DNA from 4 places in the Novosphingobium kaempferiae genome. Region 3 is predicted to be linked to each of the others. Evidence: predicted binding sites of a transcription regulator. Region 3 holds the regulator's gene; each other region holds the start of a gene.
The links. Region 3 encodes LexA, which represses DNA repair genes until DNA is damaged. Its sites were predicted from a motif close to GTTCCNCNCTTGTTCT; they were not measured.

Region 1 (3,251 bases), 700 kb from region 3:
TTACCCTTCAAACAAAAAGCCCCGACATTCCTGCCGGGGCTTCAAGCTCGATCAATCGTCGTCCTCGGAAGGCCCGACCATCATCTCCTCGGCCAGACCTTCCGTCTTGGCGCGGATCGCCTTTTCGAGGCGGTCGCAGACTTCGGGGTTGGTCTTGAGGTAGGTCTTGGCGTTCTCACGCCCCTGGCCGATGCGAATCGAATCGTAGCTGAACCATGCGCCCGACTTCTCGACGAGCCCGGCCTTGACGCCGAGGTCGAGGATCTCGCCAATCTTCGAGACGCCTTCGCCGTACATGATGTCGAATTCGACCTGCTTGAACGGCGGGGCCACCTTGTTCTTGACGATCTTCACGCGAGTGGCGTTGCCGACGACCTCGTCGCGGTCCTTGATCGCGCCGGTGCGGCGGATGTCGAGGCGGACCGAAGCGTAGAACTTGAGCGCGTTGCCGCCCGTGGTCGTCTCCGGGTTGCCGTACATGACGCCGATCTTCATGCGCAACTGGTTGATGAAGATCACCATGCAGCGCGAACGGCTGATCGAGCCGGTCAGCTTGCGCAGCGACTGGCTCATCAGGCGGGCCTGGAGACCGACGTGGCTGTCGCCCATCTCGCCTTCGATTTCGGCGCGGGGAACCAGCGCGGCGACCGAGTCGACCACCAGCACGTCGATCGCGTTCGAGCGGACCAGCGTGTCGGTGATCTCCAGCGCCTGCTCGCCCGTATCCGGCTGCGAGACGATCAGTTCGTCGATGTTGACGCCCAGCTTCTTGGCGTAGACCGGATCGAGCGCGTGCTCGGCGTCGATGAAGGCCGCGGTGCCGCCGGTCTTCTGCGCTTCGGCGATGCAGTGCAGCGCCAGCGTGGTCTTGCCCGAGCTTTCCGGACCGTAGATCTCGATCACGCGGCCACGCGGCAGGCCACCGACACCGAGTGCGATGTCAAGCCCGAGCGAGCCGGTCGAGATGGCCTCGACCTGCATGGTCTCCTTCGAGCCCAGCTTCATCGCAGAGCCCTTGCCGAACGCACGGTCGATCTGCGCGAGTGCGGCTTCGAGCGCCTTCTGACGGTCCATTGCGTCCTTTTCCTTGCCTTCCTGGATCAGCTTGAGCTGAGCAGCCATGTCACTACCCTCCTGCTACCGGCGTGACCGGAAAGGTCAACGTCATGCGAAGCTGTGTACTTGCTTCGTTCTACGTGAACAAGAGGGGAACTTCGGCAAATTTCCGTTTTTTAACGGCAGAATCAGCCTTGGGCGGTACGTGCCAGAACTTCCCCGACTTTTTCAGAGAGTTGCTGGACCGAAAACGGTTTGGGCATGAACCATGCGTTGGCGATGCCGATCTGCTTGCGCAACTGCTCCTCGGCGTAGCCCGACATGAACAGCACCGGCAGGTCAGGGGCGAAGCGGCGAATCTCGCGCGCCATCGCAGGACCGTCGAGCGTCGGCATGACCACGTCCGAGACGACGAGGTCGAACTTCCCGCCCTCCTGCACCAGTTCCAGCCCCTCCTCGCCATCGCGGGCGCAGGTGACCTGATAGCCCTGCCGGGTGAGCGCGCGTTCGGCGACGATGCGGACAGGATCCTCGTCCTCGACCAGCAGGATCGAGCCGCCGCCCGCCCATTGCGTCGGTGGAGGTTCGGGTGCGGTGATCGCCTTCTCGGCGACGCTGCCGGGTGCGGCATGATGGACAGGAAGGTAGACGGTGAAGCGCGTCCCCTTGCCCACTTCGCTCTCAGCGAAGATGAAACCGCCGGACTGCTTGACGATGCCGTAGACGGTCGAGAGGCCAAGGCCGGTGCCCTTGCCCTGTTCCTTCGTCGTGAAAAACGGCTCGAAGATCTTGCCGAGGATTTCGGGGGGGATGCCACCGCCGGTATCCTCGACGATAAGCGCGGTGTACTCGCCCGCCGGGATGATCTCCGAGCGCATGGCGCGCACGTCGGTGGTGGTGACGCGGCGGGTGGCCAGCGCCAGGCGACCGGAGCCGTCACCGCGCGATTGCATGGCGTCGCGCGCATTGACACAGAGATTGACGATGACCTGTTCCAGCTGCGTCGGGTCTGCGCGGACGGGGCCGAGATCGCGGTCATGCGTGACCGAAAGCTGGATCTTCTCGCCGATCAGGCGGCGCAGCATCTGCGATACATCCGCCACCACGTCAGGAAGCTGCAATACCTCGGGACGCAGGGTCTGCTGACGCGAGAAGGCGAGTAGCTGGCGGGTCAGCGAGGCCGCGCGGTTGGAGTTGGCACGGATCTGCTGGATGTCGTCGTAGTCCGAATCGCCCGGCGTATGGCGCATCAGCATGAGGTCGCAGGTGCCGAGGATCGCGGTGAGCACGTTGTTGAAGTCATGCGCCACACCGCCCGCAAGCTGGCCGACAGCCTGCATCTTGGTGGCCTGTGCGACCTGCCGCTTGAGGCGCATTTCTTCCGAAGTATCGGTCAGGCCGAGCAGCACCGCCGCCTCGCCCAGCCCACGCACACCCGCGAGGCTGAGCGAAACGGGATCCTCCGGCTGACTGGTCAATCGGATGGCGAGATCGCCCGCAGCGGCAGGGCCTTGCGCGAAGCGGCGGATAGCTTCGGACAGCGCGCGCTTGTCCTCCTTCACGACGAGGTCGGTCGGGTAGGTCGGCGGCTCCTGCCCTTCATGGCCCGCAGCACGCATGAAGGCAGGGTTGGCGAAGAGCAGGCGTCCGTCGCGATCCGCCATGGCGAGGCCAAGCGGAAGCTGGCTGAGCAGCGCTTCGAGATGCGGGGCCGAGCCGGTACCGCCGCCGCCCGTGCCGATGCCGTGCGAGGCCTCGACCACCAGCATGAGCGAAGGCGTCGTGTTGGGATCGGCGTCGTCGCTGCGATCGGGGTCGGTGACGGGGACGTGATAGAGCACCAGCGCCCCGCCGCGCCCGCCGTCGCGCGCCCAGCCGATGCGTTCGCCCTCTTCCTGGTTGAGCAGCGCGACGAAATCGGCGCCGGTCATGTCAGCGTGAGCATCACCGGTCGCGCGCATGGCGAAACCGGCGCTGGCGGCACGGATGGTGCCATCGGGATCGACGAGAGCCGCAGCAATTCCTGCCTTGGAAAGACCGCGACCGAGCTTGCCGTCAAGTTGCACGACGAGTTCCCCTACCGGATCGCTCGTCCCGACCGGGGTGATGCGCCAGACGAGGAAGTCGTCACCGCGTCCGGTGCGGCGCACGTCGGCGCGCCAGTGGGCGCCATCCTCGTTGACGATCTCGGCAGT
Region 2 (3,251 bases), 2.6 Mb from region 3:
GGGCGAGCGCACGCTGCTCCACGACATCGAGGACGCCATGGGCGCGCGCGCCTTCAACTGGCACTGGCAGCCCAAGGTGGACATGCGTTCGGGCCGCGTGCTCGGCTTCGAGGCGCTGGTGCGCTGGACCCATCCGGACACCGGGCCGGTCCCTGCCGATGCGCTGATCGAGACGGTCGAACAGTCGCACCTGCTGGAAGACTTCACCTACCTCAGCCTCGACACCGTGCTGGGGCAGTACGCGCGGCTGGAGAAGGGCCTCGATGGCGCGGGCATCGCCATCAACGTCTCGGCACGGATGCTGGAGCGGCCGGGCTTCGTCGCCCATGTGGTCGAGGCGATCCGCAGGCACGACGTCGATCCCGCCCGCGTGGTGCTGGAACTGACCGAGACCGCGCTGATCGCCCACCCCTCGCAGGCCAAGCGGGTGATCGAGCAGTTGCAGGACCACGGCATATCGCTGTCCATCGACGATTTCGGCGCGGGCTTCACCTCGTTCGGCTACTTGCGCGAATTCGCGGTGAGCGAGATCAAGATCGACCGTTCCTACATCGCGCGCTTCACCGAGAACCGCTTCGACCAGTCGCTGGTGACGTCGCTGGTGGTGCTGTGCGACAGCCTCGGCATCCCGCTGGTGGCCGAGGGCGTGGAGGACAATGAGACGCAGGCGATGCTCGTCGCGATGGGCTGCACCTGCGGGCAGGGCTACGGCATCTGCCGCCCGATGCCCTACGAGGACGTGCGCGGCTGGGTCGACGGCTGGAATGCCAGCCACGATATCGGCCACAACGGACACCGGCGGGTGCGCGCATCCCGGCGGGCGTGAGGGGGTCAATGACGGTTGTTGCGAATTTGGTCCAGCATCTTCCTGTCAATGAAGATGTAATTCCCGATCGTTATCCTGGCTGCATCTCTCAGGTTTTTTGAGGATTTTGCCTGATACTGGTAATATTTGTCGGCGAATTCTTTTTCGTACTGGAAGTCCATGCCTTTGGGAGCGGCCGAAATCGTGGCTCCGGCGCTGGGTGATTTTGGAGCCACATCTTCGGGAAAGCACATGTCGGGGGATCGAGCGCTTGGCTCCTTTTCTGCCGCCGACTTGTTTCGTTCATAGGTATAGATGGCATCGGCTGCGCTGTAGCCTGATGGACCGATCCGCAGCCCGATATATTCATAGAACAGTCCGCCCGACGGGTCCGATCTTTCGCCGACGAAGCGAATGACGAGGACACCTCCGTCTGCTGGCATGGCTGATGATATTTGTGGAAGCAGGCGCGAAAGGTCATCTCGCTCCCGAGCGCTGGCGATGTATTCAAAGGTCAGAAGGTTCAAAACCCCGGCAACTATCTGAATGCCATCTTCGTGAAAATTTCCACCGCCTTCCAATGATATACCTTTAGATTTTGATTTTGCAGCGGCGTTGGTGGCTCGTTGTAAACGCTTTCGGTCAGCGATACTTGGCATGTTGGGCTCCGAATCCTATTTTCGCGATCATACTAAAAAGTATTTCCAGCTTAAATGAGAAGATGTGTGGCGCTATTTCAGGGGTGAGCCCGAAGTAGGTACTTTTTCCGAAATCAAAGTCTCGAAGGAAGGTCGCGGGCCGTGGCAGTCGCGCTGCTCGCGCCCCGCAAGGCTTGCCTATGCCGCATCGCACCCCATCTACGGCAAAACCCGCGCCGCGCCTCTTGAAGCGTGCGAACAAATCTGGAACACAGCCTTCCCATGAGTCTCACCCACATCACCGTGCGCGGCGCGCGCGAGCATAACCTCAAGGGCTTCGACATCGCGCTCCCGCGTGAGAAGCTGATCGTCATCACCGGCCTCTCGGGCTCGGGCAAGTCGAGCCTGGCGTTCGATACGATCTATGCCGAGGGCCAGCGCCGCTACGTGGAAAGCCTCAGCGCCTATGCGCGCCAGTTCCTCGAGATGATGCAGAAGCCGGATGTCGAGCATATCGACGGCCTCTCGCCCGCGATCTCGATCGAGCAGAAGACCACCAGCCGCAACCCGCGCTCGACGGTGGCGACCGTCACCGAGATCTGGGACTACATGCGCCTCCTGTGGGCGCGCGTCGGCGTGCCCTACTCGCCCGCCACCGGCCTGCCGATCGAGGCGCAGACCGTCTCCAACATGGTCGACCGGGTGATGGCGCTGCCCGAGGGCACGCGCCTCTACCTGCTCGCCCCGGTGGTGCGGGGCCGCAAGGGCGAATACCGCAAGGAACTCGCCGAGTGGCAGAAGGCGGGCTACACCCGCGTGCGCATCGACGGCGAGTTCTACGCGATCGAGGATGCACCCGCGCTCGACAAGAAGTTCAAGCACGACATCGAGGTCGTGGTGGACCGCATCGCGGTGAAGCAGGGCATCCAGACCCGCCTTGCCGACAGCTTCGAACAGGCGCTCAAGCTGGCCGAGGGGCTGGCCTATGCCGACATGGCCGACGGCAACGTGCCGGGCCGTGAAGAGGAAGGGCAGGGCAAGAACCTGAAAGGCGCCGGCCTGCCCGCCAACCGCATCGTCTTCTCGGAGAAGTTCGCCTGCCCCGTCAGCGGCTTCACCATCGAGGAGATCGAGCCGCGCCTGTTCTCGTTCAACGCCCCGCAGGGCGCGTGCCCGGCCTGTGACGGTCTGGGTGAGAAGCTGCTGTTCGACCCGCAGCTGGTCGTCCCGAACGAGCACCTCTCGCTCAAGCAGGGCGCCATCGTGCCCTGGGCCAAGTCCAACCCGCCGAGCCCCTATTACATGCAGGTGCTCTCCAGCCTCGCCGCGCACTTCGGCTTCGCGCTGACGACGCCGTGGGACGAGCTGCCCGGCGAGGTGAAGCTGGTGATCCTCTACGGCACCGGCGGCAAGGCGGTCCCGCTGACCTTCAAGGACGGGAAGAAGGAATACACCGTCAACAAGGCGTTCGAGGGCGTCATCGGCAACCTCAACCGCCGCATGGTGCAGACCGACAGCGCCTGGACGCGCGAGGAACTGGCCAAGTTCCAGACCGCGCAGCCGTGCGAGACCTGCGACGGCAAGCGCCTCAAGCCCGAGGCGCTCTCGGTCAAGATCGCCGGCAGCGACATCGCCGACGCCGCGCGCCTCTCGGTGGCGGACGGGTTCAGGTGGTTCGGCGAGCTGGAGGGCAAGCTCACCAGCCAGCAGCAGCAGATCGCCCGCGCCATCCTCAAGGAGATCAACGAGCGCCTCGGCTTCCTCAACAACGTCGGGCTCGACTACCTCAACCTCGACCGCACCTCGGG
Region 3 (3,251 bases):
GGACGACTCATGCCTCCCGCGCCGCCGATGTTGCCGGGAGCATACAACTTCGCGCGTACCTCATGGTTCTCGGGCATCGCGGCGACGGGTTCGGCGATCGGGGAGATCGAAGTCATCGAACCGGGCATGGACGACGACGCATGGCTTTCCGGTCTGCGCCAGTCGCTCACCGATCATATACGCGAGCGCATCGGCGAACGGCGCGGTGGTATGGCCGCTGCCTTCGTCACGGGCGATCGGGGCGGCATTTCCAGATCCGACGACGAAGCGATGCGCGATTCGGGGCTGGCGCATCTGCTTTCGATCAGCGGGCTGCATGTGAGCGCGATGGTGGGTGCGGTCTACCTGATCGTCATCAGGGTGCTCGCACTGTTTCCCTGGCTGGCGCTGCGGGTCAGGTTGCTGGTGCTGGCGGCGGGGGCGGGGGCGCTGGCGGGGGTGGGTTATACGCTCCTGTCAGGCGCCGAAGTGCCGACCGTCCGCTCATGCATAGGCGCACTGCTCGTACTCGCTGCCATGGCGCTCGGTCGCGAGCCGCTGTCGCTGCGAATGCTGGCCGTCGCGGCTTTTTGCGTGATGCTGTTGTGGCCGGAGGCGGTGACCGGCCCGAGCTTCCAGATGAGCTTCGGCGCGGTGCTGGCGCTTGCCGCCGTCACGACGTCCGAGCCGGTGCGGCACTTCCTCGGCCCCCGTGGCGAGGGCTTGGCGATGCGCGGGCTGCGCCATGTCGGGCTGCTCCTGCTGACCGGCGTGGTGATCGACCTCGCGCTCATGCCGATCGGCCTGTACCACTTCCACCGAGCGGGCGTGTACGGGGCGATCGCCAATGTCGTGGCGATCCCGCTGTCGACATTCGTCGTCATGCCGCTGCTGGCCGCCGCGCTCCTGCTGGATGTGGTCGGGGCAGGTGCGCCGATGTGGTGGCTGGCGGGCCATGCCATCGATCTGCTCACCGGCCTGGCGCACTGGTTCGCATCCCGACCCGGAGCCGTGAACCTCCTTCCGGCCTCGGGAACGGGTGCCTTCCTCCTGTTCGTGGCTGGGGGACTCTGGCTGGGCCTGTGGAGCGGCCAAATCCGTTGGCTGGGCCTGCCACCGGCACTGATCGGCACGGGGCTGCTGGCGCTGGCTCCACCTGCCGATATCCTGATTTCAGGTGATGGCCGTCATGTCGGTCTGGTCGATCCTGCAGGCGGCCGCCTCTTCGTCCTGCGAGATGGCGCGAGCGGTTACGCGCGGGACAACCTCATGGAACAAGCTGGCATGGAAGGCGAGCCAATGCCGCTCGACCGCTGGCCGGGCGCCGTCTGCAACCGGGACTTCTGCACTCTGGAGATCAGGCGTTCCGGCATCACCCGTCGCCTTCTCGTGTCCCGTGGCCGCGATGCAGTGCCTGAACGCGCCCTGGTCGCCGCCTGCGAGCATAGCGACATCGTCATCGCCGACCGATGGCTGCCGCGCAGTTGCCAGCCTCGATGGCTCAAAGCCGACCGCGCTTCGCTGGCCGAGACCGGTGGCCTTGCCGTTTATATCGAAGACCAGCGCATCGAAACCGTGGCTCAGACGCAAGGCGAACATGGCTGGTGGCGAACGGCGGCGCCCAACACGGCAGTTAAGCGTGCGCATCGCTAGGCCTTGCGGCCAATTCGACATATCATGCCGTCATAAGGCTTGGGCGGTAAGGCAAGCCATATGCCCGCACCACTACTGCCGGTCATGAAGGCAAAGCACCTGCGGCAGCAATTGGGATTGAAGCCCGTTCATCCTATGGGTCGAACAGGCTTCAGCAAATGAACTTCAATTGTAGCGACGAAGCAGGCCGGCGAGCTTGCCCTGGACCTCGACTTCATCCGGTCCGTAGATCTGCGGCTCGTACGCGGCATTGGCCGGGTCAAGCCGAACCATGCCAGATTCGCGCCGGAGATACTTCAGCGTCGCTTCTTCACCACGGATGAGGGCCACGACGATTTCGCCGTCGCGCGCCGAGTTGGTGCGCTTCACAAGTGCAAAGTCGCCATCGAGAATACCGGCTTCGACCATCGAGTCGCCGGAAACCTCGAGCGCGTAGTGTTCTCCTGATCCGAGAAGCGCAGCGGGAACAGGTAGCATGGACTGCCCTTCCAGCGCCTCGATCGGTACGCCGGCAGCGATGCGGCCGTGCAGCGGGATTTCGATGACGTCATTGGCAGGCTGCGGCGCGCTTCGCGCAGGCTGAATCGCCGCGATGCCGGTGTCGTCGTTAGTGGCCGTGGCGCGCGAGGGCTTCGTCCCGGCATTGTCGGGTTGGCGCAGCACTTCTAGGGCGCGGGCACGATTGGGCAGGCGGCGGATGAAGCCGCGCTCCTCCAGCGCAGAAATCAGCCGGTGAACGCCCGATTTCGACTTGAGATCGAGTGCTTCCTTCATTTCCTCGAAGCTCGGGGAAATGCCGCTGTCTTCGAGACGCGTCTGGATGAACCGGAGCAATTCGTGCTGCTTGCGCGTCAACATTGTCGCTGCCTTTTCGTAACCTCCGGACCAGGGAAAACCTGACCTTGTTTGTTCTGGTAGTGAACATTGAGGGAACAATCAAGCAACGAATCGAAACGATCTTAAGCAATACCGCCATTCTGAAGCAGATAGATTTGAACCTTGTCGTTCACCCGCGCGTCTTCGGCAAATGCGGCGCGGTCGATAAGGACATTGCTGGCCGCAATGGAGGAAAGTGCGCCGCTGTCCTGCAAGGGATTGGCGATGACGGTTTCCCCATTCCACCATCCGCGCAAGAATTCGCGACGCTTTCCGTTGGCACGCAACGGTTCGCCTAACGAGGCCGTGAAGTGCATCGGTAATGGCTGTGCAGCGCCAAGCATCGCGCGGAGCATGGGTAGCATGAAATGATAGGCGGTGACGTAGCTCGACACCGGATTTCCGGGAAGTCCAAGCACGATCTGGCGGCGGCCATTTGTGTCGCGCGTGGCCACTAGAATGGGTTTGCCCGGCTTGATCGCCACGCGCCAGAAATCGATGCTGGCACCCCATCGTTCGAGAGCGGGACGGATGAGGTCGTGATCGCCTACCGATGCTCCGCCGCTGGTTACGATGAGGTCGGCGTCGGACGATGCCTCGAAAGTGGAGGTAATGGCCTTGATCGTATCGGGAACCGGGCCGATCCGCCGGGCATCGACGGCGGTTGAACCCGCCAAAGCCAGGAGCATCGCGCCGTTACTGGCGGGGATTTGGTGAGGCGCGCAGTGCTCCGGGTCGGCAGC
Region 4 (3,251 bases), 630 kb from region 3:
CACGACGCGCACGTCCGTCCGCTCGGTCAATCCGGCGAAGTAATCCCGCAGCGCGAAGGTCAGTGCTTCGTCGAAGGTGTTCAGCGCCTGAGGGCGGTTGAGCGAGACGATCTCCACCGCGTCGCGGCGCTCGATCAGGATAGGGGCGTCAGTCATCTGTCCACGATAGGCCGCAGCCGCCCCGGCGCAATGACCGAAGGGCAGCCCCGCTTGCTCACAGCAGCGAGAGTTGCCCGTCGACAGAGGGACGGCGGAACTGCGAGCAGTCCAGCGCGACGCTCGGCCGCTCGAAGCCCAGCCTCGCTGCGGCGACGCGGAAGCGGCGGCGGAAGAGGTCGGCCCAGACGCCTTCGGGCCTCATGCGGGTGCCGAAGTTCGGGTCGTTGTCCCGTCCGCCCCGGATAGAGCGGATCGTCGCCATGACCTTCCCCGCCCGCTCGGGAAAATGGGCGTCCAGCCATTCGCGGAACAACGGGGCGACTTCGTGCGGCAGGCGGATCACGAGCCACGATGCGGAGCGGATGCTGCGCGCGGCGGCGTCCTCCATGATCGCCTCCATGAAGCTGTCGGTGATCGAGGGGATGACCGGCGCGATGGAGACATGCGCGGGCACCCCCGCCGCCGCCAGCCGCCCGAGCGCCGCCATCCGCTTGGCCGGGGAAGCCGCGCGGGGCTCCAGCTTCTGCGACAGCACCGGGTCGAGGCTCGTTATCGATATGCCGACATGCGTGAGGTTGCGTGCGGCCAGCTGCTCCAGCAGGTCGAGGTCGCGCAGCACGCGATCTGACTTGGTGGTGATCGTCACCGGATGGCCCACTTCGAGGCACAGTTCGAGCACTTCGCGGGTGATGCGATAGCGTCCCTCGATCGGCTGGTAGGGATCGGTGTTGGTGCCCATCGCGATCGGCGCGGGGCGATAGCTGGACTTCGCCAGTGTCTCGCGCAGCAGCTTCGCGGCATTGGGCTTGGCGAACAGCTTCGTCTCGAAATCGAGGCCGGGGGAGAGGTCGTGATAGGCGTGCGTGGGCCGCGCGAAGCAGTAGATGCAGCCGTGCTCGCACCCGCGATAGGCGTTCACCGAACGGTCGAACGGCACGTCGGGCGACTTGTTGAATGAGAGGATCGAGCGTGGATGCTCCTCGGTCACGGTGGTGGCGGGATGGCGGGCAGGGCCGTCGACGGCCTCCGCCGCGTCGAGCCAGTCCCCGTCCACTTCCCGCACGAGCAGGTTGAAGCGCGTGCTCGCGGCGCCGCTGACTGCTCCTCTGCCCTTGATCGCGTCCATGGACTCGACGTGAACAAAATAGGAACAAAAGTCAACCGATGCCATCGCTCGTCATTGCGAGCGAAGCGAAGCAATCCAGTTCTATGCGTGCCGCTGGATTGCTTCGCTGCGCTCGCAATGACGAAGAGTTGGGGAGCACGGTTGATCTTGCGTCCCCGCCCCCCTAGGCGGGCTCGAAAGGGGAATAGTTCATGGCAGGCGCAGTGCGCAGGGTCGGAGCCGAGACGTCCGCGACGCGGGCGGTCATCGTCGAGGCCACCAACCAGTTGATCCGGGACGAGGGCTACGCTTCCGTCAGCACGCGGCGCGTCGCTGCACGGGCGGGACTCAAGCCCTCGCTGGTGCATTACTATTTCCCCACCACCGACGACCTGCTGGTCGAAGTCTCGCGGCAGGGCGCGGCGCAGAGCGACCGCATGATCGCCGAGGCGCTGGCTTCCGACGATCCGCTGCGCGCGCTGTGGGGCTTCTTCATCGACACCAGCCGCGTTGCCATGGCGCTGGAATTCATGGCTCTGGCAAACCACCGGCCCGCCGTGCGCGACTACATGGCGCAGCACAGCGAAGAGATGCGCAGCCGTCAGGTGGAAATCTTCACCGCCATGCTCGGCGACCGGATCCAGCGGCTGGAAGGCTTCGACCCGGCGGGGCTCAGCCTCGTTCTTGCAGGGATCGGCCGCGCCATCGTCATGGAGCAGGGGCTGGGCGTGAGCACCGGCCATGCCGAGGCGATCCGCATCGTCGAGGGCTGGCTGGACAAGCTGGCGCCGCGCTGACGGGCATACCGCGGCGGCGCTGTCTGGCGCGCTGAACGGTCGATCAGCTTGCTTCTTCCGAGGCTTTGGCGGAGAACGGGGTAACAGCGTTCTCACGCCGCCAAACGGGAGATTTCCATGACGGTCGCCACAACGGTCCAGATGCGGGCCGAGCACATCAAGCCGAAGATCGGCAGCCGCATCCTCAACTCGAAGGAAGAACTGCTGTCGGGCGAAATCGCCGCGCAGCTCCGCGAGGAACTGGAAGCGCGCGGCATCCTCGTCTTCCCGCAGATCAATTTCGACGACGCCGAGCAGATCGCCTTCACCAAGACGCTTGGCGCCTATGCACCCGAGGGGCCGGACGGCGGGCCGAGCAAGATCACCCTCGACGTGAAGGAGAACCCGGCGAGCGCCGAGTATCTCAAGGGCTCGCTCTACTGGCACATCGACGGCACTCGCAACGAGGTGCCGATCCTCGCCTCGCTGCTGTCATGCAAGGTGCCGAGCCCCAAAGGGACCGGCAACACCGGCTTCTCGAATACCTACGCGGCCTACGAAGACCTCTCTGACGAGGACAAGGCCTACTACGACGACCTGCGCGTGCTGCATGGGCCATGGGCATCGCTGTTCTACTACGAACCGGAACCGAGCCTCGCCAAGCTGAAGATCATGCAGGGCATCGGCGAGAAAGTGCTGCCGCTGGTGTGGAAGCACGCCTCCGGCCGCAAGTCGCTGGTGCTGGGCTGCACCTGCCACCACGTTCAGGGCGTCGACCACCTCGAAAGCGCGCGGATCATCCATGGCCTTCGCGAATGGGCGACGGGGCCGGAGTTCACCTACAGCCATGAATGGGAAGTGGGCGATCTGGTGATCTGGGACAACACCGGCACCATGCACCGTGCCGAAGCCTACGATCCCACCTGCGGTCGCATGATGCATCGCACCAAGCTGGAGGGCGAGGAGCCCTGGACGTTCGAGTGAGCATCCAATTCCTCCCCGAGCTTGCTCGGGGAGGAATAAAAGAAAAGGCCCGCCTCTCGTCTGAGAGGCGGGCCTTTCTTATCGAACTGACCGAAGGATCAGGCCCAGGTGGCCATTTCCGCTTCGAGGTTCTCGACGATCGCCTCGAAGAACTGCTCGGTGGTCATCCAGTTCTGGTCGGGACCGATCAGCAGCGCGAGGTCCTTGGTCATCTTGCCGCTCTCGAC

Region 1: the regulator LexA is predicted to act here: its motif matches at 1,198-1,213, upstream of recA (recombinase RecA).
Region 2: the regulator LexA is predicted to act here: its motif matches at 1,699-1,714, upstream of uvrA (excinuclease ABC subunit UvrA).
Region 4: the regulator LexA is predicted to act here: its motif matches at 1,296-1,311, upstream of LO787_RS00775 (PA0069 family radical SAM protein).

What each region holds. Positions count from the first base shown of each region.
Region 1 is NZ_CP089301.1:214,972-218,222, forward strand. It holds gene recA (recombinase RecA) at 52-1,122, opposite strand; gene LO787_RS01045 (hybrid sensor histidine kinase/response regulator) at 1,245-3,251, opposite strand, start outside.
Region 2 is NZ_CP089301.1:2,584,025-2,587,275, reverse strand. It holds gene LO787_RS11690 (putative bifunctional diguanylate cyclase/phosphodiesterase) at 1-826, shown strand, start outside; gene LO787_RS11685 (hypothetical protein) at 832-1,464, opposite strand; gene uvrA (excinuclease ABC subunit UvrA) at 1,726-3,251, shown strand, end outside.
Region 3 is NZ_CP089301.1:5,215,680-5,218,930, reverse strand. It holds gene LO787_RS23670 (ComEC/Rec2 family competence protein) at 1-1,632, shown strand, start outside; gene lexA (transcriptional repressor LexA) at 1,798-2,490, opposite strand; gene LO787_RS23660 (molybdopterin molybdotransferase MoeA) at 2,592-3,251, opposite strand, start outside.
Region 4 is NZ_CP089301.1:151,338-154,588, reverse strand. It holds gene LO787_RS00780 (enoyl-CoA hydratase/isomerase family protein) at 1-156, opposite strand, end outside; gene LO787_RS00775 (PA0069 family radical SAM protein) at 215-1,285, opposite strand; gene LO787_RS00770 (TetR/AcrR family transcriptional regulator) at 1,477-2,061, shown strand; gene LO787_RS00765 (TauD/TfdA dioxygenase family protein) at 2,179-3,024, shown strand; gene LO787_RS00760 (NADP-dependent isocitrate dehydrogenase) at 3,123-3,251, opposite strand, start outside.